Regions from separate parts of the Variovorax sp. genome, predicted to be linked through region 1. Evidence: riboswitches for the same ligand, from Rfam matches in the RefSeq annotation. Region 1 holds a riboswitch; the other holds the start of a gene.
The links. Region 1 has a riboswitch for manganese ahead of mntP (manganese efflux pump MntP). Riboswitches for the same ligand answer to the same signal wherever they lie in the genome.
Positions count from the first base shown of each region.

Region 2: another riboswitch for manganese. It lies ahead of ACQY8B_RS24355 (TMEM165/GDT1 family protein); the one in region 1 lies ahead of mntP (manganese efflux pump MntP).

Region 1 is NZ_OZ257247.1:2,143,626-2,157,680, forward strand. Features, by position in the region: gene ACQY8B_RS10345 (glutathione S-transferase family protein) at 36-974, shown strand; gene ACQY8B_RS10350 (SDR family oxidoreductase) at 1,076-1,981, shown strand; gene ACQY8B_RS10355 (FMN-dependent NADH-azoreductase) at 1,986-2,657, opposite strand; gene ACQY8B_RS10360 (LysR substrate-binding domain-containing protein) at 2,791-3,696, shown strand; gene ACQY8B_RS10365 (CFI-box-CTERM domain-containing protein) at 3,880-4,911, opposite strand; yybP-ykoY riboswitch at 5,036-5,208, shown strand; gene mntP (manganese efflux pump MntP) at 5,221-5,790, shown strand; gene ACQY8B_RS10375 (hypothetical protein) at 5,964-6,167, shown strand; gene ACQY8B_RS10380 (LysR substrate-binding domain-containing protein) at 6,197-7,192, opposite strand; gene ACQY8B_RS10385 (FMN-dependent NADH-azoreductase) at 7,297-8,001, shown strand; gene ACQY8B_RS10390 (diguanylate cyclase domain-containing protein) at 8,294-11,029, shown strand; gene ACQY8B_RS10395 (sensor domain-containing diguanylate cyclase) at 11,089-12,813, opposite strand; gene ACQY8B_RS10400 (GNAT family N-acetyltransferase) at 12,842-13,378, opposite strand; gene ACQY8B_RS10405 (MFS transporter) at 13,427-14,055, opposite strand, start outside.
Region 2 is NZ_OZ257247.1:5,198,896-5,212,950, forward strand. Features, by position in the region: gene lptC (LPS export ABC transporter periplasmic protein LptC) at 1-114, shown strand, start outside; gene ACQY8B_RS24345 (SDR family oxidoreductase) at 142-927, shown strand; gene ACQY8B_RS24350 (RNA recognition motif domain-containing protein) at 1,010-1,561, opposite strand; yybP-ykoY riboswitch at 1,821-1,999, shown strand; gene ACQY8B_RS24355 (TMEM165/GDT1 family protein) at 2,019-2,582, shown strand; gene metX (homoserine O-succinyltransferase MetX) at 2,801-4,048, shown strand; gene metW (methionine biosynthesis protein MetW) at 4,045-4,635, shown strand; gene ACQY8B_RS24370 (IMPACT family protein) at 4,671-5,258, shown strand; gene ACQY8B_RS24375 (ion transporter) at 5,203-6,129, opposite strand; gene ACQY8B_RS24380 (bactofilin family protein) at 6,243-6,746, shown strand; gene ACQY8B_RS24385 (DUF72 domain-containing protein) at 6,784-7,575, opposite strand; gene ACQY8B_RS24390 (M20 family metallopeptidase) at 7,667-9,178, shown strand; gene ACQY8B_RS24395 (alpha/beta hydrolase) at 9,175-10,032, shown strand; gene ACQY8B_RS24400 (DUF4132 domain-containing protein) at 10,004-12,850, opposite strand; gene ACQY8B_RS24405 (YidB family protein) at 13,037-13,498, opposite strand; gene ACQY8B_RS24410 (M20/M25/M40 family metallo-hydrolase) at 13,600-14,055, opposite strand, start outside.

The DNA of each region.
Region 1 (14,055 bases):
ACTGCAACGACCAAGCAACCCACAGGAAAAAACCCATGGCCGACCTGATCCTCCATCACTACACCACCTCGCCGTTCTCGGAAAAGGTGCGGCTGATCCTCGGCGCGAAGAAGCTGCCGTGGAAGTCGGTCTTCATTCCGCCGATCATGCCCAAGCCCGATGTGGAAACGCTCACCGGCGGCTACCGCAAGACGCCGTTCCTGCAGATCGGCGCCGACATGTACTGCGACAGCGCGCTCATTGCAGACGTGCTGGAGCACCTGCAGCCCGAGCCCACGCTCTACCCCGAACCGGAGAAGGGCCTGTCGCGCATCCTCGCGCAGTGGGCCGACACCACGCTGTTCTGGGCCGCGATGGCCTGGAACCTGCAGCCCAGGGGCGCGGCCGAAGTGTTCGCCAAGGCGCCGCCCGAGGCTGCCAAGGCCTTCGGCGAAGACCGCGGCAAGATGAGCGCCGGCAACATGACCCGCCTGCGCCCGGCCGACGCCACCAGCGCCTACAAGTCGTACCTGCGCCGCCTGTCGGACATGCTCGACGACAAGCCGTTCCTGCTGGGCGAGGTGCCGAGCATTGCGGACTTCTCTGCCTACCACCCGCTCTGGTACACGCGCCGCATCGAGTCGGTGCGAACCATCCTCGACCTCACGCCCGCGGTGGTCGACTGGATGGACCGCATGGCCGCCATCGGCCACGGTGCGCCGGAGAAGTTCACCAGCGACGAGGCCATCGCAGCGGCCAAGGCTGCCACGCCGCGCACGCTGCTGACCGACAGCACATTCCAGGACGACCACGGCATTCCGCTGGGCAGCGCCGTCACCATCCGCGCCGAGAGCTTCGGCCTCGAAGAGACACCAGGCACGCTGGTCGCGGCCACGCGCACGCACTACACGCTGGAGCGTACCGGCGAGCGCGTCGGAACGGTGCATGTGCACTTTCCGCGCATCGGCTATGTGCTGAAGAAGGCGGACGCCTGAGCCCGTGCGGCGGGCACCTTCGTGACTGCGCCCGCGCGCTTTCCGTATTTCAATAGCGCCTTCAACGTCAGAGACATTCAACAAAAGAAGGACACCGGCAAATGATTCAGGACTTCAAGGGCAAGACCGCCGTTCTCACCGGCGCGGGCTCGGGCTTCGGACTCGAATGCGCGCGCATCGGCGCGGCGCGCGGCATGAACCTCGTGCTGGTCGACGTGCAGCAGGACGCCCTCGACAAGGCGAAGGCCGAGATGGAAGCCGCCGGCGTGCAGGTGCTGGCGCGCAAGGTCGACGTGTCCGACGCGGCGCAGATGGAAGCGCTGGCCGCCGCCGTGAAGGAACGCTTCGGCGCGCCGCACTTTGTGTTCAACAACGCGGGCGTGGGCGCCGGCGGCCTAGTGTGGGAGAACACCGTGGCCGACTGGGAATGGGTGCTGGGCGTCGACCTGTGGGGCGTGATCCACGGCGTGCGCCTGTTCACGCCGATGATGCTCGAGGCGGCCGCCAAGGACCCGTCCTATCGCGGCCACATCACCAACACCGCCAGCATGGCCGGCCTGCTCACCCCGCCAAACATGGGCATCTACAACGCCGCCAAGGCAGCCGTCGTGAGCCTGACGGAGACGATGTACCAGGACCTGAACCTCGTCACCGACCAGATCGGCGCGAGCCTGCTGTGCCCGTACTTCGTGCCCACCGGCATCACGAGCAGCGAACGCAACCGCCCCAACGCGCCGAAGGACAGCGAACTCACCAAGAGCCAGCTCATCGGCCAGGCCATGAGCAACAAGGCGGTGAGCAGCGGCAAGATCACGGCGGCCGAAGTTGCGGCCAAGGTGTTCGAGGCCATCAGCGACAACCAGTTCTACGTGTTCAGCCATCCGAAGGCGCTGGGCAACGTGCGCAGCCGCATGGAGAACATCGTGTCGGTCACGAACCCGGCCGACCCGTTCCTGGAGCGGCCGGAAATCGGGCAGAAGCTGCGCGAGCAACTGCGCTCGGCCTGATTCTTCAGGCCGCAGCCTGCAGCTCGCCCACCAGCGTCTCGACGCGGGCGAGCGCGGCGGCGATCGACCGGTCGAGCAGGTCGCCGTGGTCTTCGGCGTGCTCGATACCCACGCTGTGCATTTCGGTGAGCCCCAGCAGCGCCAGCGGGGCGGTGATGCCGGGTGTCAGCAAGTCCATTCCCGCCTGGAACTCGCCGGGCCCGTAGCCGCTGCTGCCGCATGAGGTGAGCAGCACCGTGCGGCGGCGGCGCTCTGCCAGCAGCGGCACGTAAGGGTTGTCGCGGCTTCGGTCGAAGTCGAAGGTCGAGCCGATGCGCACGATGTTGTCGATCCACGACTTCAGCGGCGCCGGCATTCCGAAGTTGTACATCGGCACGCCGATCACGAGCAGGTCGGCGCGGCGGACTTCGGCGATCAGCGTGTCGCTTTCCGCGAGCACTGCATACATCCAGGGTTCGCGCTCGGCGGCCGGGGTGTAGCCCGAGGCGATCCATTCGCCGGTGACGTGGCCCGGTGGCGTGGCGCCGATGTCGCGGTAGATCACCTCGTCGTCCGGCCGTGCCGCACGCCAGGCTGATATGAAATGCCGGCTGAGCCTGCGCGAGTGCGATCCGTGGGCATGCGTGCCAGAAAAACCGGGGCGGGCGCTGGCGTCGATGTGGAGCAGGGTGGTCATGGTCGGATCCTCTTTGTTGCTTGGTGGGATGAAGCTGTTTCAGCTGTCTGCTTGACACGCTTCCTAATCTATCCAAGCATCCGGAGCCAAACAAACGATCATTTCTTTGCGTTGCTGAAAAATTTATTCATCCATGAGCAATCTGCGCCAACTCCCGCCACTGGCGTCGCTGCGTGCTTTCGAGGCGGCAGCGCGGCATTGCAGCGCCAAGATCGCGGCCGGCGAGTTGTCGGTCACGCCTACAGCCATCAGCCATCAGGTGCGGCAACTGGAAGACTCGCTCGGCGTCGCGCTCTTCATTCGCCAGCCGAGGCAGCTGGTGCTCACGCCGCAGGGGCGCGAGTTGCAGGCGGTGCTGAGCGAATCGTTCAATGCAATGGCGAATGCCGTCGCACGGCTTCGGGCACCGCCGCAGCGGCGGGCCATCACGCTCTCGGCCACGCCGGCCGTTGCGGCTCGCTGGCTGCTGCCGAGGGTCGGTGCCTTGCGGGCGCTGCATCCGAAGCTGGACTTGCGCATCCACGCATCGCACGAAGCGGTGGCGCTCGACGGCGTCACCGCCGACATCGCCATCCGCTATGGACGCGGGCAGTGGCCGGGCATGGTGGCCGAGAAGTTGTTCGACAACGTGTTTGCTCCGGCGTGCAGCCCCGTGCTCAAGCTGAAAAAGCGGGGCGACCTGACACGGCACACGCTGCTGCACTTCGCGTTGCCCGGCAGCAGGAGCCAGCCGGGCACTTGGACAGCATGGCAAGAGCAGGCGCAGGTGCCCGGACTCGATGTGTCGGCGGGACCGGTGTTCTCGGACGAGACACACACCGTGTCGGCCGCGCTGCAGGGCCAGGGCGTGGCGCTGATGAGCCTGGCGCTGATTGCGGACGAACTGCGTGCGGGCAACCTGGTGAAGCCTTTCGGGCCGGAGCTGCCGGGGTTGCCGTTCCATCTGGTGTGCCCCGAGGCCCGGCGATCGGAGCCCGCGGTGGCGGCGGTGTTCGAATGGGTGAGAAGTCTGCAGCCGCTGGACGGAAGCGGCGGATGAAGAAGCACAAAGAAAAACCCGCCTGAGCGGGTTGAAGGGTAGCCCTGGAGGAGGGAGGGAGGAAAGAGTGGGCTACCGCGGGTGATTGTGTCGGGCGAAACTTATGCGACGCTTAAGTGCTGCAGGTTCTGAAGGCGTCGTCGCTGCCCTTCGCTTCGCAACGCATCGGCCCTATCCTCGGCGCTACCGCTTTACCAGTTGCTCGAACACCCTGACCAGCGTTGCCGCGGGCGCAACAACCAGCACATAGGCCGCGCTTCTAATTGCCTCCGATCGCGCGACCTGCCGCGCCAGCGCCGGGCCGTGTGCGTAGTACCAGGCAATGAAGGAGCGCCCCGCCGCCGTGCGTGCCAGGCGCTTGTCCCTGAAGTTGCGCAACAGCGTCACGGACGGATGTGCCGCATCGCCCATCGTCGCGGTCACGACGAAGCAGTCGCCTTTTTGCGCGCGATACACCGTGGGGAACTCGTAGCCCGGCTTGAACACGGCCAGCTTCTCGCTGTAGGCCTCCATGGCGGCGCGCAGCTTCTGTTCCTGCTTGTCGTCGACGACGAAGTCCGGTTCTTGCGCGGGGCCAATGGCTCCCTCGATCGCGGCCCGGTGAGCCTCGATCAGGAATTCGATGATCTCCGTATCGTCAGGCATGCGCCGGTGCAGGAACTCGGCGGTCTGGGCGAATATCTCGAATTGACCCAGGTAGCTGAACCACAGGTCGCTGGAGGGATTCGCCACGAGTTGGTCGCGTGCGGCCGCATGGAGCGGGAACAGTACCGCCTTGACTTTTTCCACATGCGCCTTGAGCAGCAGGGCTTGCTGCTCGGGCGGAGAAGCCTCCCGCGCGTTGTCCAGCGCGGCGATCATGTCCTTGAAGCGCAGGTTGTAGGCACCCGACGCCAGGGCAAGGGCGTCGGCCCTGCCGGTCCAGGCTTGCGCGTCCTTGGGGTCAAGCTCCAGGGCGCGGCCGAAGTAGCTGTAGGCCTCTTCCGCATTGCCGGCTTCGAGTGCTTCCCGCCCGAGTTCCCTGAGGTGCGCGGGATTCGCTGGCGCCTGCACGGCAGGTGCGGCCGGCTGCACCAGACGCACGTACTGCGCGGGCCGGACCGGCTCGCGAACCATGATGTCGGTTCCGCAATACTGGCATTTCACGAAGTCCCGTTCCTCGGGAATCTGGAGCGCCCCGGAGCATTGGGGGCACACGGCGGCAACGAGAACCATGGAGATTTCAGCAGGTTGAAAGTAGGCCGGGGCGACGACTTGACGGCGATCGAATGTAGCAAAGCCCCACAGCCAGAACAGGCGCCGTCACAGAGCCCGTGCAAGCAGGCATTTAGAATCGCCACTCCCTTGGGGAGTAGCCGGCTTCCGGACTTCGGAAGCGTTCACGTCAACATACTCGGTTCGCACCTCGCGACCGTGGCGTGAGCAGCCGAAAGGTTGGCGAGACCAGCGGTGTACGGACGCGGCTTTGGCCGGCGGGTTCGTGCGCCGCGGCGTCTTGAACCGGCCTTGCTTGCTACTTCCAAAATGAACATTGCCTCCACGATCCTTCTTGCATTCGCCATGTCGACGGATGCTTTCGCCGCTGCTGTCGGCAAGGGCGCAGCACTGCGCAAACCCTCCTGGCGCGAAGCCTTGCGCACGGGCGTCATCTTCGGCGTCATCGAGGCGATAACGCCTGTCATCGGCTGGGCTGCCGGCCTGGCCGCCGCGAGCTATGTCGAACGGTGGGACCACTGGATCGCGGTCACGCTGCTCAGCGTGCTGGGGCTGCGAATGATCTGGGAGGGTTGCGGCACGCCAGACGCGGTGGACGACAAGCCCAACCGCAACTCCTTCTGGACCCTGGCCATCACCGGTTTCGCGACCAGCATCGACGCGATGGCCGTGGGCGTCGGGCTGGCCTTCATCAACGTCAACATAGCCTGGACCGCGCTGGCCATCGGCCTCGCAACGCTGACCATGGTGACCCTTGGCGTGATGGTGGGACGCGTTCTGGGCGCCGTCGTCGGCAAGCGCGCGGAGATCGTCGGTGGCGTGCTGCTGATCGGGATCGGGTTCTTCATCCTCTACGAGCATCTGAACGGGCTGGCCTGAGGCTTTTGTGATGCGGGGTGCTGGCGCTCGGCGAAGGTATTGCACGAAAATGCAAATAAATCACGAATTCCATCCAATTCGGATCAGTTGGCCGAGTTGCTCGGGAGAAGCCCCGAGTAAGTCTTGAGTACTTAAAGACTAGGATCCAGGGAATAAGACAGACAAGGATCTCCATGGAGACGTACCCGACCCTTCGCCAGGCCACAGGCGTTGCACGCATCCTCAGCAAGCGCTCGTCCTGCACCATCGTCGTCTACCGGCAAGCAGAAGAAAAGTTCGTGGCCGCGCATTCGACCGATCGGGTGGAGGGAGTCATCGAAGGCGTGTACCGGGATGGGTATGTCGTGCCGACCCTCCTGAGCAAAACCGAGCGCTGACGGTTGCGCAGCGCCAGCCAGGTTGCCAGTCAAAGCCTTCTACGGGAGGCTTTTTCGCGTTTGGTGGCTCCTGCTTCGGTATTCGGGCCAGGCGCTGCCGGGCCTCCAGCCTGCGACCCGATCCACTCCCACACCGCACGAACCGCCGGCTCGCGCTCCCGCCCGTTGGCTGTCGCAAGAAAGTAGCTCCCCGTGTCGAGCGCCGGCCCGAACGGCTGCACCAGCGCGCCATTGCGCAGTTCTTCCGCCGAGAGCGTCAGGCTCAGCAGCGCGACACCGTGTCCGCCGAGCGCTGCGAGCATTGCATGCGTCTCGTCGGAGAACGACAGGCCCGACGGTGCCTTCGCCGTGCGTATATGCGGCTGTGCGATGCCTGCTTCCTTGAACCAGCGCGGCCACAGCGCCGGTGCAAGCGCCTGCGGCTGCCAGCTGCAATGAATCAACTGGTGCTTCGGCAGATCAGCCATGCGCTTGAGTCCCAGCATCGGGCTGCACATCGGCGCATAGCGCTCCGGCATCAGTTCGCGCACCGTGAGTCCGGGCCAGTTGCCGCTGCCGGAGCGCACCGCGATGTCGGCGTCGCCGCGTGCGAGGTCGACCAGCGTATCGCTCGCGTGCAGCCGCAATTCGATGCCGGGGCAGGCCTCGCGGAACGCGGCCATGCGTGGCAACAACCAGCGTGCTGCAAAGGCGGTGTTGGTGGTCAGCGTGACCTGTGGTGATTTGGTGGGACGGCGCAGCTTGTCGATGCCGGCCTCGAGCACGTCGAAACCCATGCGAAGGTCGTCGAAAAGCCGCTGGCCGGCCGGCGTCAGCGCGAGCTGCCGTGTGAGGCGGCGGAACAACGGCTGCCCCAGCGTGTCTTCGAGTGCGCGCACCTGATGGCTGATGGCCGAGGGGGTGACCGAGAGTTCGAGGGCCGCGCGCTGGAAGCTCAGGTGCGCTGCCGCGGCCTCGAAGGCACGCAGCGAGAGCAGCGGCGGCAGCCGGCGGGCGGCGCGGATGGATGAGCCAATCTCGTTCATTCGAAGAGAAACGATCGTTTGTAGTGGAAGTGCTCCAAACCTAGATTGGAGGCCCGTGCAGTCATTCCGACAGCGCTCCACAAGATACATCCGTTCATCCATCCATGCCACTGAATCTTCTTCACATCGACGCCAGCGCGCGTCCCGGCCACTCCGGCATCGACCCCCACGGCTCGCACACGCGGCGTCTTTCCGCACGCTTCGTCGAACGTTGGCGCCGGTCGCGGCCCGATGACAACATCGACTATCTCGACGTCGGCCTGCAGCCGCCGGCGCATGTCGACAGCCGGTGGATCCACGCCGCCTTCACGCCACCGGCCGCGCGAGAACCATGGATGGCCGGCGTCCTCGCCGAGAGCGATCGGCTGGTCGACCAGCTCGTTGCCGCCGACCTCATCGTGGTGGGCCTGCCGATGTACAACTTCAGCGTGCCGTCGCAGTTCAAGGCATGGATCGACAACATCGTGCGCGTGGGCCGCACCTTCGGCTTCGACCGTTCGCGTGGCGCGGTGCCTTATTGGCCAATGCTGGCCGAGGCGGGCAAGTGCGCGGTGCTGCTGGGCGCGCGCGGAGACCACGGCTACGACGCGGGCGGCCGCGTTGCGCACCACAACCACACGGAGAGCAGCGTGCGTTCGGCCTTCGAGTACATCGGCATTACCGATGTGCTCGAAGCGGCCGTGGAGTCGGACGAGTTCGGCGGCGAGCAGCTTGAGTTGTCGCTGCGGCAGGCGCAGGAGCGTGTGGACGCGCTGGTCGACGCGCTGCTGCACCGGGCGTCCGCAGCCGTTGGCCAAGTGCCCAAATAGCCGTGTAGAAAATCGACTGCCCGGTGCGTAAAATTGACCGGAGGAAGAAAGTATTCGAAGCGCTTGCGTCCGCACCCCCGGCGCAAGATTTCCGCGCCGACCGTCGTACGTTCCCCGTGCCGAAAGCCTGTGGCCCCAGAGCCGTGCAAGGCGAACAGGTGTGGCGTGCAAGCTCTATCGTCGCATGCCGAACGCCCCGATACTCTCGCCGGAGACTCCCGCTGCACACGCCTCGGCAGCTTGAACAAGACCAATAATGAATCCCTCGGGCCCTTCGAAACTGCGCTTCGGCTTGCACACACGCCTCAGTCTCGGGGTGGCGGCGGTGGTTCTCACCGCCACCTTCACAATTGCGACCTGCGCGCTGCATTTCGTCAAGTCCAGCCTGCGCGCCTCCATCGCCGGCGAGCAGCTTGCCCGGGTGTCCGCGGTCGCGGACGCGATCGACCAGAAACTGAACAGCCGCCGCATCCTGCTGCAGACTTTCGGCGACAGCGTGGCGGCCCAGGACTTCAAGGACGCCGAGCCGCTGCAGGCCTTTCTGGAGAAGCATGCGGCACTCAAGCAGGCCTTCGACAACGTCGCGTTCATCGACATGGAAGGCAACCTGGTCGCCAACCAGAATGGCGCGGTGCCCATCGGCAGCGTGAACATCAAGGACCGCGCCTACTTCCAGCAGACGGTGGCGGCCAAGGCGGGCATCATTTCCCAGCCCTACCGCAACCGCCTGAACGGCCTGGCGCAGGTTGCGATCACCGAGCCGGTGCTCGACAGTGCAGGGCAGGTGCGGTACGTCATTTCCGGGGCCATCAACCTCAAGGACCGCAACGTCCTGGGCGCGCTCGCCGAGGTCAAGATCGGCAAGACGGGGTACCTGTTCATCACGACCACCGACGGCATCGTGATCGATCATCCGCGCACTTCGCGCATCCTGAACCATGTGCAGGCCGACGGCGGGGCCGGCCCGCAGGTGCTGCGCGCAATCGCGGGCTTCGAGGGCACGAGCGAGGGCGTCGACGAGCGCGGCGTACCCAGCCTCTACGCCTTCGACCGCACCGAGCAGACGAACTGGATCGTCGGATCGATGTACCCGAGCGCCGAGGCCTTCGCCCGCGTCGATGCCATCGAGCGCGCCGCGTGGATCGGCGCCTTGCTGCTCGCGCTGACCGCGGGCGCGCTGGCGCTGGGCGTGGTGCGCCGGCAACTGCGGCCGCTCGCCGAGCTGCACCGCCACATGCAGGTGGCGCAGCATTCGCCCCACGAGATCGAGGCGCCGATGCAGTACGCGCACGACGAGATCGGCGATCTCGCCCGCACCTTCGACGAACTGATGAAGCAGCGCCGCGCGATCGAGCAGAGCCTGGCGCACAGCGAGGCGCAGGTTCGCACCATTGCGGACAACATTCCCGCGATGGTCTCGCACATCGATGCGTCGCTGCGCTACACCTTCGTCAATGCGCACGTGCGCGCGCTGCACAACAACGCGCCGCTGGTCGGCCGCTCGATGCCCGAGGTACGCGGCCAGCGCGACTTCGCACTGGTGGAGCAGCACATCTCGCGCGCGCTTGCGGGCGAGGCCGTGATCATCGAGAAGCCCGGGGACGCCGCGCTGGGCATCGGCAATCGCACTTTCAAGGCGCACTACATTCCCGACATCGACGCCGACGGCGTGGTGCGCGGCGTGTTCTCCATGACCTTCGACATCACGGAGGAAGTGACCATCCACAAGGCGCTGACCGAGCAGGAAAAGCGGCTGCGCGACGTGACCGACAGCATTCCCGCGCTGGTCGGCTACTTCGACCGCAACCAGAATTGCCTGTTCGGCAACATCCGGGCGCGGCAGATGGCGGGCGTGGGCGACGGCTCGCTGGTGGGGACCACTCTGCGCGCGGCCATCGGCGAGGCCATGTACGCGCAGCACAAGCCCTACCTGCCGGTGATGTTCTCGGGCAAGAAGGTGCGCTTCTCGGTGCGTGCGCCCATGCGCGGCAAGGAAGGCTTCTTCCAGGTCAACCTCATTCCCGACAAGAACCTGCGCGGCGAGGTGGTGGGCTTCTACCTCATGAGCTTCAACATCACGGCGCTCAAGGAAGCCGAGTTGCGCCAGGCCGAGAGCGAACTGCGGCTGCGCGCCATCACCGACAGCATGCCGGCGCTGATCACCTACATCGACCGCGAGGAAAAAATCACCTTCGCCAACGCCACCAGCCGCGAGTGGCTCGGCCTCGACCCGACGCAAGTGCTCGGGCGCCATATGCAGGACGTTGCCGGCCGCGAGGTATATCTCTCGCGCCAGCCGATGATCGCCCGCGCGCTGGCGGGCGAGAAGGTGGAGTTCGAGGCGCGCACCCAGCGCAAGGGCTTCGAGCGCATCACCCAGGTGATCTACGTGCCCGACGTGCGGTCCGACGGCCTGACGCACGGCATCTTCTCGCTGGCGCTGGACATCACCGCGCTGAAGGTGGTGGAGCACAAGCTCATCGAGCTGGCGCGGCTCGACACGCTCACCAACCTGCCCAACCGGCTGGCCTTCAACGAATACCTGCCCGACGCGGTGCTGCGTGGGCGCTTCACCGGCAATTCGCTTGCGCTGATGTTCCTCGACATCGACCACTTCAAGGGCATCAACGACACGCTCGGCCATGCGGTGGGCGACGCCGTGCTGGTCGAATATGCGCGGCGGCTGCAGGGCAGCGTGCGCGGCACCGACATGGTGGCCCGGCTCGCGGGCGACGAGTTCGTGCTGGTGCTCGAGAACCTGGGCGGCCAGGAGGCGGTGGCCACCGTCGCGGCCAAGATCACCGATCGCATCGGCAAGCCGCCCTTCGAGGTGGACGGCCAGCAGATCGAAGTCACGACCAGCATCGGCATCGCGTTCCACCGCGCCGCAGATTCATTGGTGACGGCGGAAGAGTTGCTGGCGCGCGCCGATGCGGCGCTCTACAACGCGAAGGCGGCGGGGCGCAACCGGTTCGAGTTCTTCATGTCGGTCAAGAACTTGCCGGACACGACGACCGAGGCGCACTGAAGAAGAAGCCAGCGGCCTTTCCAAATGCCGGCATCAGAGGGCATCAGGGCATCGGTGCATCAGGGCGGCGGTGGCGCCATAGCGCGGTTCCTGCCCAGCGACTTTGCCGCGTAGAGCGCCTTGTCCGCCCGGCGCAAGGCGCTGGTCACGCCTTCGTCCTCGCGCAGCATCTGCGACACACCGCAGCTGATGGTGATGTGGCCCACCGGTTCGATGAACGCTTCGCCCACCAGCCGCACCAGCTGCGTGGCAGTCTGCATTGCCTCGGCTGCATTCGCGCCCGGCAGCATCAGCACGAACTCTTCGCCGCCCAGCCGCGCGGCGATGTCCGACTTGCGCAGCCGGCTCTTCATGAGCCCGGCCACCGCCTTCAGCACGAGGTCGCCGGTGGCATGGCCGAAGCGGTCATTGACCGACTTGAAGTGGTCGATGTCGATCATCACGATGCCGAGCGGCGCGGTGTCGGGGTTCGACAAGGCCAGCGCCTGCTGCAGCCGTTCTTCCATGCCGTGGCGGTTGAGCAGGCCGGTCAGGGCGTCGAAGTGCGCCTGCCGGTCGAGCTCTGCGTTGGCGGTTTCCAGGGCGGCGGTGCGCTCCTTCACGCGCTGCTCGAGCTCGGCGTTGGCGCTGACCAGCTTGGCCGTCATGCCCGCGAGTGCCAGCGACAGCTGCTTGACCTCCGAGCTGCCGGCGGTGGTCGGGATGCCGGTGTCGAGCCGGCCGGCACCGATGTCGCGTGCCACCGACGCAATCTGCCGCAACGGCCGCGTGAGCCGCTGCGCCAGCAGCCAGCCAAGCACGAAGGCGAGGGCGGCGCAGAGCAGGCCAAGCATCAACGCCTTCCTGATGCCGTCGTGCGCCGCGGCGCGTGCCACGTCGGCGGGCTCGCGCGCCACCACCTTCCAGCCGAGGTCGATCTTGCCGTCGGTCGCCCCGACCGAGGCGGTGGCCATCAGGAACTCGCCGCCAGTCGATTCGTGTGCGAACCTGACGCCGGAACCGCCTGTGGCGGCCGGCTGCGCGCCGATGTCGGCCGAGCGGTCGAAGCCGGCGTCCGACGCGTAGATCACATGGTCTTTCGCGTCCAGCACGAACACCTCGAGGCGGCGCGCCAAGGCGTCGTCGGGGAAGAGCGACTCCACCACGCTGCGCGTCCATTCCCAGCTGCCGTGCATGCCCAGCACGCCGATCAGCTGCCCGTCTCGCCGGATGGGCGCCGCGAAGTCGACGAAGCGCTGCGGACCGCCGTCGCTGCCCTTGGGCAGCAGCGCCGCGAGCAGCTTGGCGGCGTGCACGTCGCCGACGTGCGTAGCGAGCAGGCCTTCCTGAAACCACGGCCGCTCGGCAACGTTGGCGCCGAGCAGCAGCTTGCCGGTGGACGCCTGCACCATGCCGTCGGGCGACACCACGCCGATCCATGCGCTGTAGGGCGTGAGCGCCTGGGTGCGCGAGATAGTCTGGATCACGCGCTCGGCACCGAGGCCGTCTTTCCAGAGCGTGGTCGAGGCGGCGAGCAATTCGATCTCGCGCGTGCGCGACGTGAGGCCGTCCGCCAGCGCCTTGGATGCGTTCCGGGCAATGGTGCGCAGCACGGCCGATTCGTCGGCCTCGCTCTTGCGCGCGAACATCGATCCCAGCACCAGCGACAGCGTGACGGCCAGCACCGCCGCGAGCCCGCCGAAGCCCAGCGCCACCTGCGTGCGAAAGCTGCGAAGCCAGCCCTTGCGGCGCGCCGGGGAGGGCGTTCCGTGGTGATCGTCGTTCGCGGAGTGGGCTGGGTACATCGATGTGTGCGGTTAGGGTGACCCGTGCTCAGGACACGGCGAGTACATGGTTCTCGTGGCGGTCTTCGCCGAGGACGAACCAGGTCCGTCCCCTCAGGCTGAAGCCGTGCTTTTCGTAGAAGCCGCAGGCGCGCCGGTTGCGGGTGTTGACCGCGAGCCACAGCGCATCGGCGCCTGTGCGCTCCGCCACGGCGGTGCGTGCCTGCCGCAGCAGCGCCGTGCCGACACCGGCCCCGGTGAACCGTTCCTGCACATAGAGCGTGCACAGCTCCGTGTTGCCGAGCTGGGCGAGCGGTTGTGCGGCATCGAAGCGCAGCAGCGCGTAGCCCACGAGGTACGCGTCGTTCTGCGCCACCAGCAGCGTGGCATCCGGGTCCTGTGCCAAAGCGGCAAAGCCCGACGGGGCGAACGCGTCGAGCACATGGCGCCCCAGCCGATCGTTCACGCCATCGGTGGCGTAGGTGTCGAGCCAGACCTGGATGGCCAAGGCCGCGAGCGCGTGTGCGTCGGTGGCAACGCCTGGGCGGACCTGGAGGGAAAAAGGCATGGAGGAGATACGGGGCATAGGCGTCTCTGGATTCTGCCTTTCCCGCGATTCCTGCAAATAGAAAGATCAGGCCGTTTGTGAAGCGCAATCCTGCAGCGTGTGGCGCGGTTCGCGCCGGTCCAGCGCGCGGCTCCAGAGCGCGATGGCCAGGCCTACCAGCGTGAGCAGCGCAGCCACCCAGCCAAGTGCGCGCAGCCCGGGGCCGTGTGCGATCACCACGCCGCCAACCCACGCGCCGAGCGCGTTGCCCAGGTTGAAGGCCGCGATGTTGAGGCTCGAGGCCAGGTTCTGGCCGGCGCCCGAGGCCTTCTCGAGCACCCGCAGCTGCATAGGCGCCACCGTGGCGAACGAGGCCACGCCCAGCAGGCCGACGAAGGCCACCGCCATCCACGGCGTGCCGATGACCCACTGCATGACGCCCAGCACCACCGCCAGCACCGCCAGCGTGCCCAGCACGGCCGGCATCGTCGCGCGGTCGGCCAGCTTGCCGCCCAGGATGTTGCCGACGGCCAGTCCGCCGCCGAACACCAGCAGCACCGGCGACACCGCCGATTCCGACAGCCCCGTGACCTGCGTCAGCAGCGGCTGGATGTAGGTGAAGACGGCCAGCACGCCGGCAAAGCCCAGCACCGTCATTGCAAGGCCCAGCAGCACTTGCGGGCGCACCAGCACCGCGAGTTCCTCGCGCAGCGGGG
Region 2 (14,055 bases), 2.8 Mb from region 1:
GACACGCTCGACTACGACAACCTGAGCGGCGTCGCCAACCTCAAGGGACGGGTGCGCGGCGTGCTGATTCCGTCGGCAGCCGCCGCCGCTCCCGCGCCTGCCAAGAAGCGCTGACAACAAGAAGACCCCGAAAGATCACGCATGACCACCTCGGCCCCGCTCGTCTTCATTACCGGCGCGTCGAGCGGTATCGGCCAGGCCCTGGCCGCGAGCTTCTACGAAGCGGGGTATCGGCTGGCGCTGGTGGCCCGGCGCACGGCGGAGATCGAAGCCTGGGCGAAGTCGCGCGGGCTGAGCGCGGACCGCTACCGCGTCTACAACGCCGACGTGGCGCAGACCGACAGCATCGTGGCCGCCGGCAATGACTGCATCGCGCAGCAGGGGCTGCCCGACGTGGTGATCGCCAATGCGGGCATCAGCATCGGCATCGACACGGCGGAGCGCTCCGACCTCGACGTGCTCTCGCAGACCTTCGCCACCAACAACGTCGGGCTGGCTGCAACCTTCCATCCATTCGTGCGGGCGATGGTGCAACGCGGCAGCGGGCGGCTGGTCGGCATCGGCAGCGTCGCATCCATCCGCGGCCTGCCGGGCCACGGGGCGTACTGCGCGAGCAAGGCCGGAGTGGTCGCGTACTGCGAGAGCCTGCGTGGCGAGCTGCACGACAGCGGTGTGAAGGTGGTCACGCTCTGCCCCGGCTACATCGACACGCCGCTGACGCAGGGCAACCGCTATGGCATGCCCTTCCTCATGAAGGCCGAGGACTTTGCCGCCCAGGCGCTGCGTGCCATCGAGTCCGGCACGAGCTACCGCGTGATTCCGTGGCAGATGGGCGTGGTCGCCAAGATCATGCGCATGCTGCCGAATGCCGTACTCGACCGCGCGGTGCAGGGGCGCGGGCGCAAGAAGCGAAGCGGCGAGGCCTGAGCGGGCGCGAAGAAAAGCGAGCGGCCAAAGAAAAAGGCTCCGGAAGGAGCCTTTGTCTTTTCTGTGCGTCGAGGTGCAGGGCTCAGTAGCCGCTGTTGCCGCCGCCACCGTAGCCACCGCCACCACCGCCGCTGCGACCACCGCCGCCACCGCCACGGGGACCGGCGCCGTAGGGGCTGCGGAAACCGCCGTCGCCACCACCGCCGCCGCCGCCACTGCGGCCACCGCCGCCGTAGCCGCCGCCACCGCCGGAGCGGCCACCGCCGCCGCCGCCACCGCCACCGTAGCCGCCACCACCGCCGCCGCCGTAGCCACCGCCACCACCGCCGCCATAACCACCGCCGCCGCCGCCGTAGCCGCCGCCACCGCTACGCGGGGGACGAGCTTCCATGGGGCGTGCTTCGTTGACGACGACGCTGCGGCCGCCCAGGGGCTGGCCGTTCATGCCGTTGATGGCGGCCTGTGCTTCCGCGTCACTGCCCATCTCGACGAAGCCGAAGCCCTTCGAGCGGCCGGTGTCGCGCTCCATCATGACCTTGGCGCTGGTCACTGCGCCGAACTGGCCGAAGGCCTGTTCGAGATCACCGTCGCGCACCGAGTAAGGCAGGTTGCCGACGTACAGTTTGTTGCCCATCAAGGGACTCCTATAAACACATCAAGAAAAGCGATGGAGTCCCGAAAGCATCACTCAAACGAGAGCGTCGAGTCGCGCGAAACTGACCGATCACCGAACTGCCTCCCCACCAAAATGAAGTGGGAGGCTCGTGCATTATGGGTGAAATATTTGAAAAGCAAGCAGGAATTTGCTTCTTGAGGTAGCGCCTGTGAAAACAATCAAAAGCTAGCGCCCGCTTACAAGATCAGGTGAGGCCGTTGGCGCTACAGGTAGAATCTCGCCCGTCATTGGGGAGTAGCCGCCTTCCGATTTGCGAGAGGGGCCCGCGTCAACAGACTTGTCCTGCCCCACAGGACATGGCGCGTGCAGTGAGAAAACACCTGGCGAGACCTTTGACCGTGCAACTTCGGGAATATGGCCGAAGGTGTTGCACGGTCAATTGCGTCCTTCGGCCAAGAAACCCCACGTTCAAAAAATGGAAGCTTTTCTCGTTGCAACCGGCGTAGTTGCGCTCGCCGAAATGGGCGACAAGACCCAACTCCTGGCCCTCCTGCTCGCAGCCCGCTTCAGGAAACCCTGGCCCATCGTCCTCGGCATCTTCGCCGCCACCATCATCAACCACGCCCTGGCGGGTGCCGTGGGCAACTACATCACGCGCTGGCTCGGGCCCGAGGTGCTGCGCTGGATTCTTGGCGGCTCGTTCATCGCGATGGCCGTCTGGATGCTGATTCCAGACAAGCTCGACGACGACGATGCCCCGGGCGTGTCGAAGTTCGGCGTCTTCGGCACTACCGTGATCGCGTTCTTCCTCGCCGAGATGGGCGACAAGACCCAGATCGCCACCGTCATGCTGGCCGCCCGCTTCACGCACGACTATTTCTGGGTGGTCGCGGGCACCACGCTGGGCATGATGCTGGCCAACGCGCCGGTGGTGTGGCTCGGCGAGAAGATCGTGCGCCGCGTGCCGATCAAGCTCGTGCACGGCATCTCCGCCGCGATCTTCCTGGTGCTGGGCGTGATCATGATCATCGGCTGGTAAAAAAGCAGAGCCCCTTCCAGAAACACCGCGGAACCGGCTTCGCCGGGCCGCAGGTGTTGCCCCCGAAGGGGGTTGGCGAAGCGTCACGCAGTGCGCGCAGCCTGGGGGATATACTCGTGTTGCGCCGATTTGCTTCAGCTTGCGGGCGCTTTATAAATCCAGCTAAAGACAGGCGCGGCAGACCCGGCTCGTTTTTGGCGAGGCCGGGTTTTTCATTCATGTCGTCGTCACCTCCATTGGTCGTCACTTCGCAGTCGATGCAGTTCGCGGGCCCGCTGGCCCTGCGCAGCGGCGCATCGATCAGCGACTACACGCTCGCCTACGAAACCTACGGCACCCTGAACGCCGATCGCAGCAATGCGGTGCTGGTGTGCCATGCGCTCAACGCCTCGCACCACGTGGCGGGCGTCTACCAGGGCCAGGCCCGCTCCGAGGGCTGGTGGGACAACATGGTGGGCCCGGGCAAGCCGGTGGACACCGACCGCTTCTTCGTGATCGGCGTCAACAACCTCGGCTCCTGCTTCGGCTCGACCGGCCCGATGCACGTCAACCCCGCCACGGGCCGCGTCTACGGCGCCGACTTCCCGGTGGTCACGGTGGAAGACTGGGTCGACGCCCAGGCCGCCCTGCTCGACGCGCTCGGCATCGAGACACTCGCCGCCGTCATGGGCGGCAGCCTCGGCGGAATGCAAGCGCTGTCGTGGACCTTGCAGTACCCCGATCGCGTGCGCCACGCCGTGGTGGTGGCCAGCGCGCCCAACCTCACGGCCGAGAACATCGCCTTCAACGAGGTTGCGCGCCGCGCCATCGTCACCGACCCCGACTTCCACGGCGGCCACTTCTACGAGCACGGCGTGGTGCCCAAGCGCGGCCTGCGCATCGCGCGGATGATCGGCCACATCACCTACCTCAGCGACGACGTGATGAACGCGAAGTTCGGCCGCATCCTGCGCAGCGCCGTCGAAGGCGAGGCCGCGGGGCTCGACTACCGCTACTCCACGCAAGACGTCGAGTTCCAGATCGAAAGCTACCTGCGCTACCAGGGCGACAAGTTCAGCGAGTACTTCGACGCCAACACTTACTTGCTCATCACTCGCGCGCTCGACTACTTCGACCCCGCGCGCAGCCACGGCGGCAAGCTCAGCACCGCGTTCGCGAATGCCAAGGCCAAGTTCCTGCTCGTGAGCTTCAAGACCGACTGGCGCTTCTCGCCCGCGCGCAGCCGCGAACTCGTGAAGGCGCTGCTCGACAACCGCCGCAACGTGAGCTACGCCGAAATCGACGCGCCGCACGGCCACGACGCCTTCCTGCTCGACGACGTGCGCTACATGGGCGTGGTGCGCTCTTACTTCGAGCGCGTCGCCAAGGAGACGAGCGCCGCCGGGCCGCCCCAAGGCGCGGGCCCCCTGAAGGGGGTTGGCGCAGCACGCGAAGCGGCAAGCCTGGGGGGGAGTACTACTGCATGAGCGACCTCGAACACCAAAGATTGATCGCCGAACTCGTGCCGCAAGGCTCGCGCGTGCTCGACCTCGGCTGCGGCGACGGCGCCCTGCTCGACCTGCTGCAGCGCGAGCGCGGTTGCACTGGCTACGGCGTGGAAATTGCCGACGGCAACGTGCTGCAGTGCGTGCGCCGCGGCGTCGACGTGATCCAGCTCAACCTCGACGAAGGCCTGTCGATGTTCGACGACGCCTCGTTCGACGTGGTGCTGCAGATCGACACGCTGCAGCACCTGCGCAATGCCGAGGTGATGCTGCGCGAGACTGCGCGCGTGGGGCGCATCGGCATCGTCGCCTTTCCCAACTTCGCGCACTGGCCCAACCGCCTGAGCGTGGCGCGCGGCCGCATGCCGGTGACGCGCCGCCTGCCCTACCAGTGGTACGACACGCCCAACATCCGCGTCGGCACCTTCAAGGACTTCGAAGTGCTGGCCGGCAAGAACAATCTGCGCGTGCTCGACGCCTTCGGCCTGCAGGACGGCCGCGACGTGCGCTGGCTGCCCAATGCGCGCGCCGGCACCGCGGTCTTCAAGTTCGAGCGCGGCGGCGGCTGAGCCCTGATGCACGTGATGGACGTGGACCGCAACGCATGAGCTTCACGCTGGCGCAGCCGGTTCACAGCGAACTGCTCATCAAGAAAAGCCGCTTCATCGGCTGCGTGCAGCCGGTGGCCGACCGCGCGGCCGCACTGGCCGTGGTCGCCTCGTTGCGCGCAGAACATCCCGCCGCCGCGCACGTGTGCTGGGCCTTGATGGCCGGTGGCCAGTCGGCCGCGAACGACGACGGCGAGCCCGGTGGCACCGCGGGACGGCCGATGCTGGAGGTGCTGCGCCACCAGCAGGTCGAGGGCGCGCTCGCGACCGTGGTGCGCTACTTCGGGGGCGTGAAGCTCGGTGCCGGCGGCCTCGTGCGGGCCTACACCGACGCGGTGGCGCAGGCCCTGCTCGGCGCCACGCTCGTGCCGCTGCTGCGCCAGCGCAGCCTTCGATGCATCGTGCCCTATGCGCTCGAAGGGCTGGTGCGGCGCGAACTCGCCTCGGCCGGCGCGGTGCTCGAGAGCGTGCAGCACGGCGACGACGTGCGCTTCGTCTTCACGCTCCCCGAGCCCGATGCCGATGCCTTCATCGCCCGCCTCGGCGATGCTGCGCAAGGGCGCGTCGCCTGGCCGACGGAGTAACCCGCTTCGCCGGCACCGCGGGCGCGGACGCAGGCTCGGGCGCCGTCATCGCAAGAACACCGCGTTGCGCCACAGGCACGGGCACGGCTTCGTCGTTCGGCCCGCGCCGCGCCATCTCTGCCGTCACGATGCCCGTAGGCACCGCCAGCACACCCCAGCCCAGCAGCATCATCACCGAGGCGATCGCGCGGCCCAGGTCGGTCTTGGGCACGAGGTCGCCGAAGCCCACGGTGGCCATCGTCGAGATGGCCCAGTAGATGGCCACCGGAATACTCGTGAAGCCGTGCTCGGGCCCTTCGACCACGTACATCAGCGTGCCCATCACCAGCACCACCAGCATCACGAAGCCGACGAACACGGTGATCTTGCGCCGGCTCGACGCCACGGCCATCACCAGCGCGCGGTACTCCAGCGAGTAGCGCGACAGCTTGAAGATGCGGAACACGCGCAAGAGGCGCAGGATGCGCACGTCGATCAGGTAGGCCAGCTCGGGCGCGAGGGCCACCAGGAAGGTCGGCAGCAGCGCGAGCAGGTCGATCACGCCGTAGAAGCTCAGCGCATAGCGCAGCGGCTTGTTCACGCAGCACAGCCGCGCGATGTACTCCAGCGTGAACAGGATGGTGAACACCCATTCGAGCGCGTTGAACACCGGGCGCCAGTGCTCGCGGATCGACTGCACGCTGTCCAGGATCACCACCAGCACGCTGGTGACGATGACCGCGATCAGCGCAAGGTCGAACCACAGCCCCGCGCGCGTGTCGGCCTCGAAGATCACCGTGAACAGCGTGCGCCGCCAGCCGTGCGAGGGCTTGTCGAACCGCGAGTCGGTGGCGGCGGGCGTGGAGAGGGCTTCGAGATTCGGGCGGGTCATGCGGGCCATTGTCGTGTCGGTGACGACTTATTCAGTTACGCTTCTTGCGCAATGAAGTGCCGCATGCCGTGAGTGCGTTCTTACGATAGTCCCCTTTCTTGAGGAGCTCCCCATTGGCTACACAGTCCCCCTTCTTCGGCAAGCGTGACCGAGACAACGACTCGCTGACTTCCCGCCCCGCTCCGCTCGTCGGCGCAGCCACCAACCTCTCCGGTTCCCCCGTCAATCCCTCGTCGCTGACCGCCCAGCAAGGCGGCCTCAATGCAGCGGCGGCAGCCCCCGTCGCCAAGGAAGGCGGAAGCAAGCTCACCGTCGGCCCCAACATCAAGCTCAAGGGCGTCGAGATCACCGATTGCGACACGCTCGTGGTCGAAGGCCTGGTCGAGGCCACCATGGATTCGCGCCTGATGCAGATCGCCGAACAGGGCGAGTTCAAGGGCTCGGCAGAAATAGACATCGCCGAAATCCGCGGCGTGTTCGACGGCAACCTCACCGTGCGCGAGAAGCTCGTCATCCACTCCACCGGCAAGGTCACCGGCAAGATCCGCTACGGCAAGATCGTGATCGAAGAAGGCGGCCAGCTGTCGGGCGAGATCAGCTTCGGCGCCAAGGGCTGACGCAGTCTCTGGTTCATCCCGCGCCGCCCGGCTTCATTCAGGCCGCGGGCGGCTCCCATCCCAGGCGCTCCAGCAGGGCACCGGCCGCGGCCGGTGCCCTTTCCTTCGCGCCGTTGATGAAGTAGACGAACACGTCGCGCTTCTTCGGTGATTCGGCCCAGCCCTGCGCGCGCTCGGCCCAGGTGTCCAGCGCCTTCGGCGCATAGCCGGCCTTGAGCTTGGCGTCGGCCATCATGAGCCGCGCATAGGCGAAGTCGCCCTCGGGCTCCTCGAACGACGGAAACTTCTCGGCGTCGGTGAACACCGTCGACACCTTGTGCTTCTTCGCGAGCGCCTTGTACGCGGGCACCATGAAGCTCTCGTGCCGCACGTCCATCACGTGGCGCAGCACGCGGCTGCCTTCCTTCTTCGGCAGCAATGAGAGGAAGGCCTCGAAGTCTTCCGCGTCGAACTGCTTGGTCGGCATGAACTGCCACACGATCGGGCCCAGTTTGTCGCCCAGCTCGGCCACGCCGCTGTCGATGAAGCGCTTGATCGAGTCGCCCGCGCCGGACAGCAGCTTGCGGTTGGTCGCGAAGCGCGAGGCCTTGAGCGAGAACATGAAGTCGGCCGGCGTGTCGTCGTGCCACTTCCGGAAGGTCTCGGGCTTGAAGGTGCTGTAGTAGGTGCCGTTGATCTCGATGGAGCTGACCTTGCGGCTCGCGTAGTTCAACTCTTTCGCGTGCGCGAGCCCCTTGGGGTAGAAGTTGTCGCGCCAGGGTTCGTAGGTCCAGCCGCCAATACCCACCTTGATATCTACCTTGATCCGAGTCGATGCTGACTTGCTCACATGGCCTCCGGTTTGAGATCGCCCGCACTCTACGCGCGCTCGCCTCAAGGCGCAAAATGCGTCTTTTCGTCCACCCGCGGAGAACCCACCGATGAACGCCCCCCTGCACCGCGAAATGCCCGCCGGCACGCTCGACGCCGAGCGTGCCCTGTCCGACGTCACCGCCCGATGGGACGGCGACATCGTCAAGCAACTCACCGACTACATCGCCATTCCCTCCAAGTCGCCCGGCTTCGACAAGGACTGGGCCGCCAACGGCTACCTCGAGACCGTGCTGCGCAACGCCGCCGCCTGGGTCGAGGCGCAGAAGGTCGAGGGCCTGAAGCTCGAGATCGTGCGGCTCGAGGGCCGCACCCCGGTGCTGTTCTTCGAAGTGCCGGCCACGGGCACCGACATGGACGAGACCGTGCTCATGTACGGCCACCTCGACAAGCAGCCCGAGTTCACCGGCTGGCGCAACGACCTCGGCCCCTGGACGCCCAAGTACGAGAACGGCCTGCTCTACGGCCGCGGCGGCGCCGACGACGGCTATGCGGTGTACGCCAGCGTCGCCGCGCTGCAGGCGCTCAAGGCCCAGGGCGTGGCGCATCCGCGCATCGTCGGCCTGATCGAGACCTGCGAGGAAAGCGGCTCCTACGATCTGCTGCCCTACGTCGACGCGCTGCGTCCGCGCCTGGGCAACGTCGAACTGGTGATCTGCCTGGATTCCGGCGCCGGCAACTACGACCAGCTCTGGCTCACCACCTCGCTGCGCGGCATGGCCAGCGGCACGCTCAAGGTCGAGGTGCTGACCGAAGGCATCCACTCGGGCGACGCCTCGGGCCTCGTGCCCTCGAGCTTCCGCATCATGCGGCAGGTGCTCGACCGCCTCGAGGACAGCGCCACCGGCCGCCTGCTGCCCGCGAGCTTCCATTGCGAAGTGCCGCCCGACCGGCTGGCGCAGGCCAAGGCCACCGCCGCCATCCTCGGCGACGAGGTCTACAAGCGCTTCCCGTGGGCGCACTACGACTGCGGCGGCTCGACCATGTTCGCGCTGCCCACCACCACCGACCCGGTCGAGGCCCTGCTCAACCGCACCTGGAAGCCCACGCTGTCGGTCACCGGCGCCGAAGGCTTCCCGGCGCTGAAGGACGCGGGCAACGTGCTGCGCCCCTACACCGCCTTCAAGCTCTCGCTGCGCCTGCCGCCGCTGGTGGATGCGGCCGAGACGGTGCAGACGCTCAAGGCCCTGCTCGAGGACAACGCGCCCTACCAGGCCCGCGTGACCTTCGAGAGCGGCGGCGGCGCCACCGGCTGGAACGCCCCGACCATCACGCCGTGGTTCGAGGATGCGCTCAACAAGGCCTCGCGCGCGCACTTCGGCGCATCGTGCGGCTACATCGGCCAGGGCGGCACTATTCCGCTGATGAACATGCTCAGCGCCGGCTTCCCGAAGGCGCAGATGATGGTCTGCGGCGTGCTCGGCCCCAAGAGCAACGCACACGGCCCGAACGAGTTCCTGCACGTGCCGTATGCGAAGAAGCTCACGGCCGCCGTGGCCGAAGTGATTGCGGCACTCCCGGCCGCGCACCGCGCCGCCGCATCGGAGCCGGTGGCGGCTTGAACGACCCGGCGCTGCCTCTGCCGCAGCGCGTGTCGCTGTCCACGCCGGACGGCGAGACGCTCGCTCTGCGCCGCCTGCCGGCGCCAGGGCCGGCGCGTGCCGTGATCGTCGTGGTCCACGGGCTCGGCGAGCATGCGGGCCGTTACCACGCGCTGGCGGAATGCCTGCACGAATGGGGCTTCGCGGTGTGGGCGCATGACCACCACGGGCACGGCGAGTCCACCGGTGCGCGCGGCGGCCTGCCGAGCGAACTGCGGCTGGTCGACGACCTCGCGCTGGTGATCGACGATGCGCGCCGCCTGAACCCCGGGCTGCCGCTGGTGCTGCTGGGGCACAGCCTGGGCGGGCTGGTCGCGGCGAGCCTGGTGGCGCGCGGGGTGCGGCCGGTCGACGGGCTGGTGCTGTCCTCGCCGGGGCTCGACCCCGGCCTGAGCGGCTTCCAGAAGGCGCTGCTCGCGGTGCTGCCGCGCATTGCGCCGAACCTGCGCGTGGGCAACGGCCTGGACGACAACTACCTCTCGCACGACACGGCCGTGGTGCAGGCCTACCGCGACGATCCGCTCACGCACGACCGCATCGGCGGCCGGCTCGCGCGCTTCCTGGCGTACGAGGGCGCGACGGTGCAGCAGCGCGCCGCCAACTGGCCCGTGCCGACGTTGCTGCTCTACGCGGGCGACGACCGCCTCGTGAGGCCGTCGGCCAGCCGGGCCTTCGCCGCGGCTGCGGCGGGCGGCAGGGTCGAGGCGCATTGCTTCGACACGCTGTACCACGAGATCTTCAACGAGCTCGAAGCCGAACCGGTCTTCGCGGCCCTGCAGCGCTGGCTCAACCAGCGCTTTCCGCCGCGGGCCTGACGGCACGCTGCAGGTCGCGTTCGACCTCGCTGAAATCGACCGGCGACAAGTCGCCCAGCATGCTGCCGTCGGCGCCGTCGAGCGCCACGGACTGCACGGTCTGCAGCTCGGCGCCGTCGGGGCTGTCCTGCACGAACCAGCCGACGGCCAGGCGCAGGCGGATGCGACGCCCGCCGGGCACTGGCTTGCCGAAGCTGCCGACCATGCCGCCTTCGCCCACCTCGCGCAGCCAGCCGCGCTGTTCCAGGCCCAGGAGCGCACCGTTCGACACCTGGCGGCCGGCCCAGTGCGGGATGTCGCGGCGCGCGCGCAGCGATTCGTCGCGCGCGAAGGTCTGGCGCGCCAGTTGCTCGAAGGGCTGCGCGATTCCGTGGCCGGCCAGCACGCCGGCCCAGGCGGTGGCCAGCGCCGGGTCGAGCCCTGCGATCTCCAGCGGATGCGGGATGCCGATGCGCGCGTTGACGGCCAGCACGACCGTGGCGCCGCGCAGATCCGTCAGCTCGCCCTCGGCGCCGACACGGAAGGTGCCGGCCAGCCGGTTCGACGCATCGAACAAGCCCCACACCAGCGACCGGCTGAAGACGCGCAGCACCGGATGGTTGGCGAAGAAGGGCAGGAATTCGGCGGGCGCCCAGCGGCGCCGCGCGCACATCGAGGCTTCGAGGCGGCGCACCTGCGCTGTGGCCACGGCCTTGGCGAGCTTGCGCAGGTCTTTGAGCTGATTGGCCGCAGCGGCGGCCTTGCCCGCGTCGTCGTTCGCGCCGGGCTTGGGCAGGGTCTTGAGCATCTTGCCGGTGCGGTTGTGCACCACCGGCTCGAAGTTGTGGTCCATGCGGATCTCGAAGCTGCGCGGGCCGAAGTCGAGCGTGAGCCGCGCGCGGCTGTCCAGGCCCAGGTCGGGCACGGTGCGGTCGGCCAGCTGGTCGAGGCTCAGGCCGCGCTGCTCGGCCACCTCGCCCAGCATGCGGTCGGCGCGGGTGCGCAGGTCGTCGTGGCGGGTCTGGCGCGAGAGTTCGGCCAGGTGCATGAGGGCGGCGTCGCTGCCGATCTCGCCGAGCATCGCCATCGCGTCGTAGGCGCGCACGCGGTCGAGCGCGGCGCGCCACTGGCGCAGCAGGCCGTAGAGCTGGCGCGCGGTCTCGCCGTCGCCCAGGCGGCCCTGCAGCGCGAACATCCAGCGCTCCTTGGCGGGGCGGCCATTGCCGATCCACCAGGCCAGCAACGCGCGGCCGAAACGCGCGAGCGAGTCGGGCGTGAGCGCCTCCAGCAGGCCGGCCAGCCCCGGATAGGGCATGTCGGGCTTGCCGAGCATCATCGCCATCAGCACGTCGGGCACGGCGGCCTGGGGCAATGCCTGGCCGCCCTGCCGGAGGATCAGCCGGGGCAGCGCGGCCAGCGGCAGGGTCTTCGGCAGCACGGGCAGGCTGTCGGGCAGCAGGTCTTCGGGGGCGATGGCCAGCAGCTGTGCCACGGCATCGGCGGCCTCGGGGCCGTAGGCGGCGGCCTGGTTGCGTACCGCGTCGGCATGGCCGGCGCCGTGGAGCCAGCGCAGCGCGGCCTGCGCGGCTTCATGCGCGGCGCCGGGCTCGCCCAGCGCAATGGGCACGAGGCCGCGCGCGGCCGCCTCCGGGTAGCGCGCCAGCCACTCGCTCGCCTCGTGGCGGACCCAGCGGTTGGTATGGAAACCCCTGGCGATCCAGCCCGCGAGCGGGTCCCATTCGATGACGGCGGCCAGCTCGAACATCGCGCGCGAGCCCTGCTTGAGCACGCGCTGCAGCCCCGGCAGCGCGGCGGCGCCGAACGCATGCAGGATGGGCCGCACGCGCGAGACGTCGTCCATGTAGTGGGTGGGCGCGGGTCCGTGCGTGAACACCGCGACGGCCAGCGGCTGCGGCAGCAGCCAGAGGTATTCGGCGGCGCCCCAGCGGGCGTCGGGCAGCGGGCCGAAGTCTTCCGGCGCGACCTCCCTGCCGTTCACCACGCCGTCGATCAGCTCGGGGCGCAGGCCCAGCATCCACAGGGCCTTGTGCGCGTTGCTGCCTTCGCGCACATGTGCCGGCGCGTCGGGCTGGTGGCGGGGGAACTCGCCGGCCCATTCGTCGGCGCGCTCGCGTGAGACGCGGACCTCGCGCGCCAGCCAGTCGGACACGTCGCCCGTGGCCTGCAGGTATTGCGGCGGCTGCAGGTGTTGCCAGTGCAGCGACGCGGCCGGCGGCAGGGGCTGCAGCGCCAGGGTAGGGATGACGGGCAGCGCCTGGCGGTTCTTCCAGGGCGGGCGCCTCAGCAGCGCGGGCCAGGCGGCCGGCGGCGCTTCTGCCACGCCGCCGGAGCCGTCTTCCTGCAGGCGCGCGAGTGTGTTGCGCTGGCCCTCGTCGCAGGCGGCTTCGAGCGGGGCTTGCCAGTCGGGGTTGGCGGCCAGCAGTTCCAGGATCAGCGCGGCACCGGCCTGGTGGCGCGCGGGGTTCGCCGACAGCAGCTCGCGCAGCACGAACAGCGGCCAGCGCGCCGCCTGCTTGATCAGGGCGTTCTTGCAATCGATCTGCTTGACCTGCGCCACGAAGAAGCGGACCACGGCCTCGTCCTGGATGGCCAGCAGGTCGGCCACTTCTTCCTTGTGCGGGGACGGCTCGAAGAACAGCTCGGCCGCTCCGGCGCCGTGCATCTCGAGCATGCGCAGCCGGGCCGCGCGCGGCGGGTAGAAGCTGGAACGGTGGCGGCGGAAGAAATCGAGGCTGTCGGCCAGGCTGCGCTCATCAGACAGCAGGCCGCCGCAATGGCCGCAGGGCCGGTCGTTGAACTGCGCGAGCGCCTCGCGCATGCTCTTGGACCACCGGACGGTGCCATCGGGTCGTGCCTGCGAACTCTCTACCTTCGATTTGCCACCGCCCGCCATGCCGTCTTACCTCGAATTGATGCGAGCGGCATTGTCGGCCAAGGCCGCTGGAGGCGAAAAAAGGCGAAAAAAAGCGCCCTTGCGGGCGCCGAGTCTGGAGACGGCAGTCTCTCAGGACTGCTTGCCTTGCAACAGGCCGCTGAGCGAGCCCAGCAGGTCTTCGTGGTTGCCGAGCCCCTGCTCCGGCACCTTGCCGTGCGGCGTGAGCTGGTCGATCAGGGCCGGCAGCATGGTCGCGAGCATCGGCAGCAGCGTTTGCGCGTTGACGCCCAGCTTGGAGGCGATGTTCGCGATGGTGTCGCTGCCCAGCGCGTTCTGCAGCTGGTCGCCCGTGACCGGCTGGTTCTCTCCCTTGCCGATCCATGAGCCGATGACGTTGCCGAGGCCGGCCTGCTCGAACTTAGAGACCAGCCCGCCGATGCCGCCCTGCTCTCCGTTGTTGGCGAGCAGGCCGCCCAGCGCACCGGCAAGCCCGCCGAGATCGCCCAGCCCTCCGAGGCCGCCGCCTTGTTGCGGCTGCTGCTGAGCAGCGCCCCCTAGCACCTGACCGAGTACCGAATCGAGCAATCCCATGGCCGTTTCCTTGGTGTGTGACAGAACCGTGAGCATTGTTAAATGCCGCGGACCCTAAGCTGAAAGTTGCACTTCCACTTTCGAACTGGCAGCGTGACAAATTACTTGGTACGCACCGCCCGTTTGGGCAGCAGCGGGGCGCTGACACCCTGCACGCCCACCAGCCCGAGCACGGCGGCGAGCGAATTCTGCGCGCCTTTCCATGCATCTGTCATGTCAATGGACTCGCTCAGCGAATGGAATCCCGACGCCCTGCCGCCCCCGCCGACGATGATGGCCGGGATGCCCAGCGAGATCGGCACGTTGGCGTCGGTGCTGCCGCCGCGCAGCAGCGTCTTGTGGCCGAAGGCCGCGTTCGAGCGCACCGCGGCCTCGACGATGACCGAGTCGGGCGGCGTGCGGCCGCCGGGGCGATCGCCGATGAGCTTGACGCTTGCGCTCAGCGTGCTCACGTTCCAGCGCCGGTTTTCTTCCACCACGGCTTCGTCGACAGCCGCGAGGATCTTCTTCTCGGTCTCCAGCAATGAGGCCATGTCGTCCGAGCGGATGTCGATGGC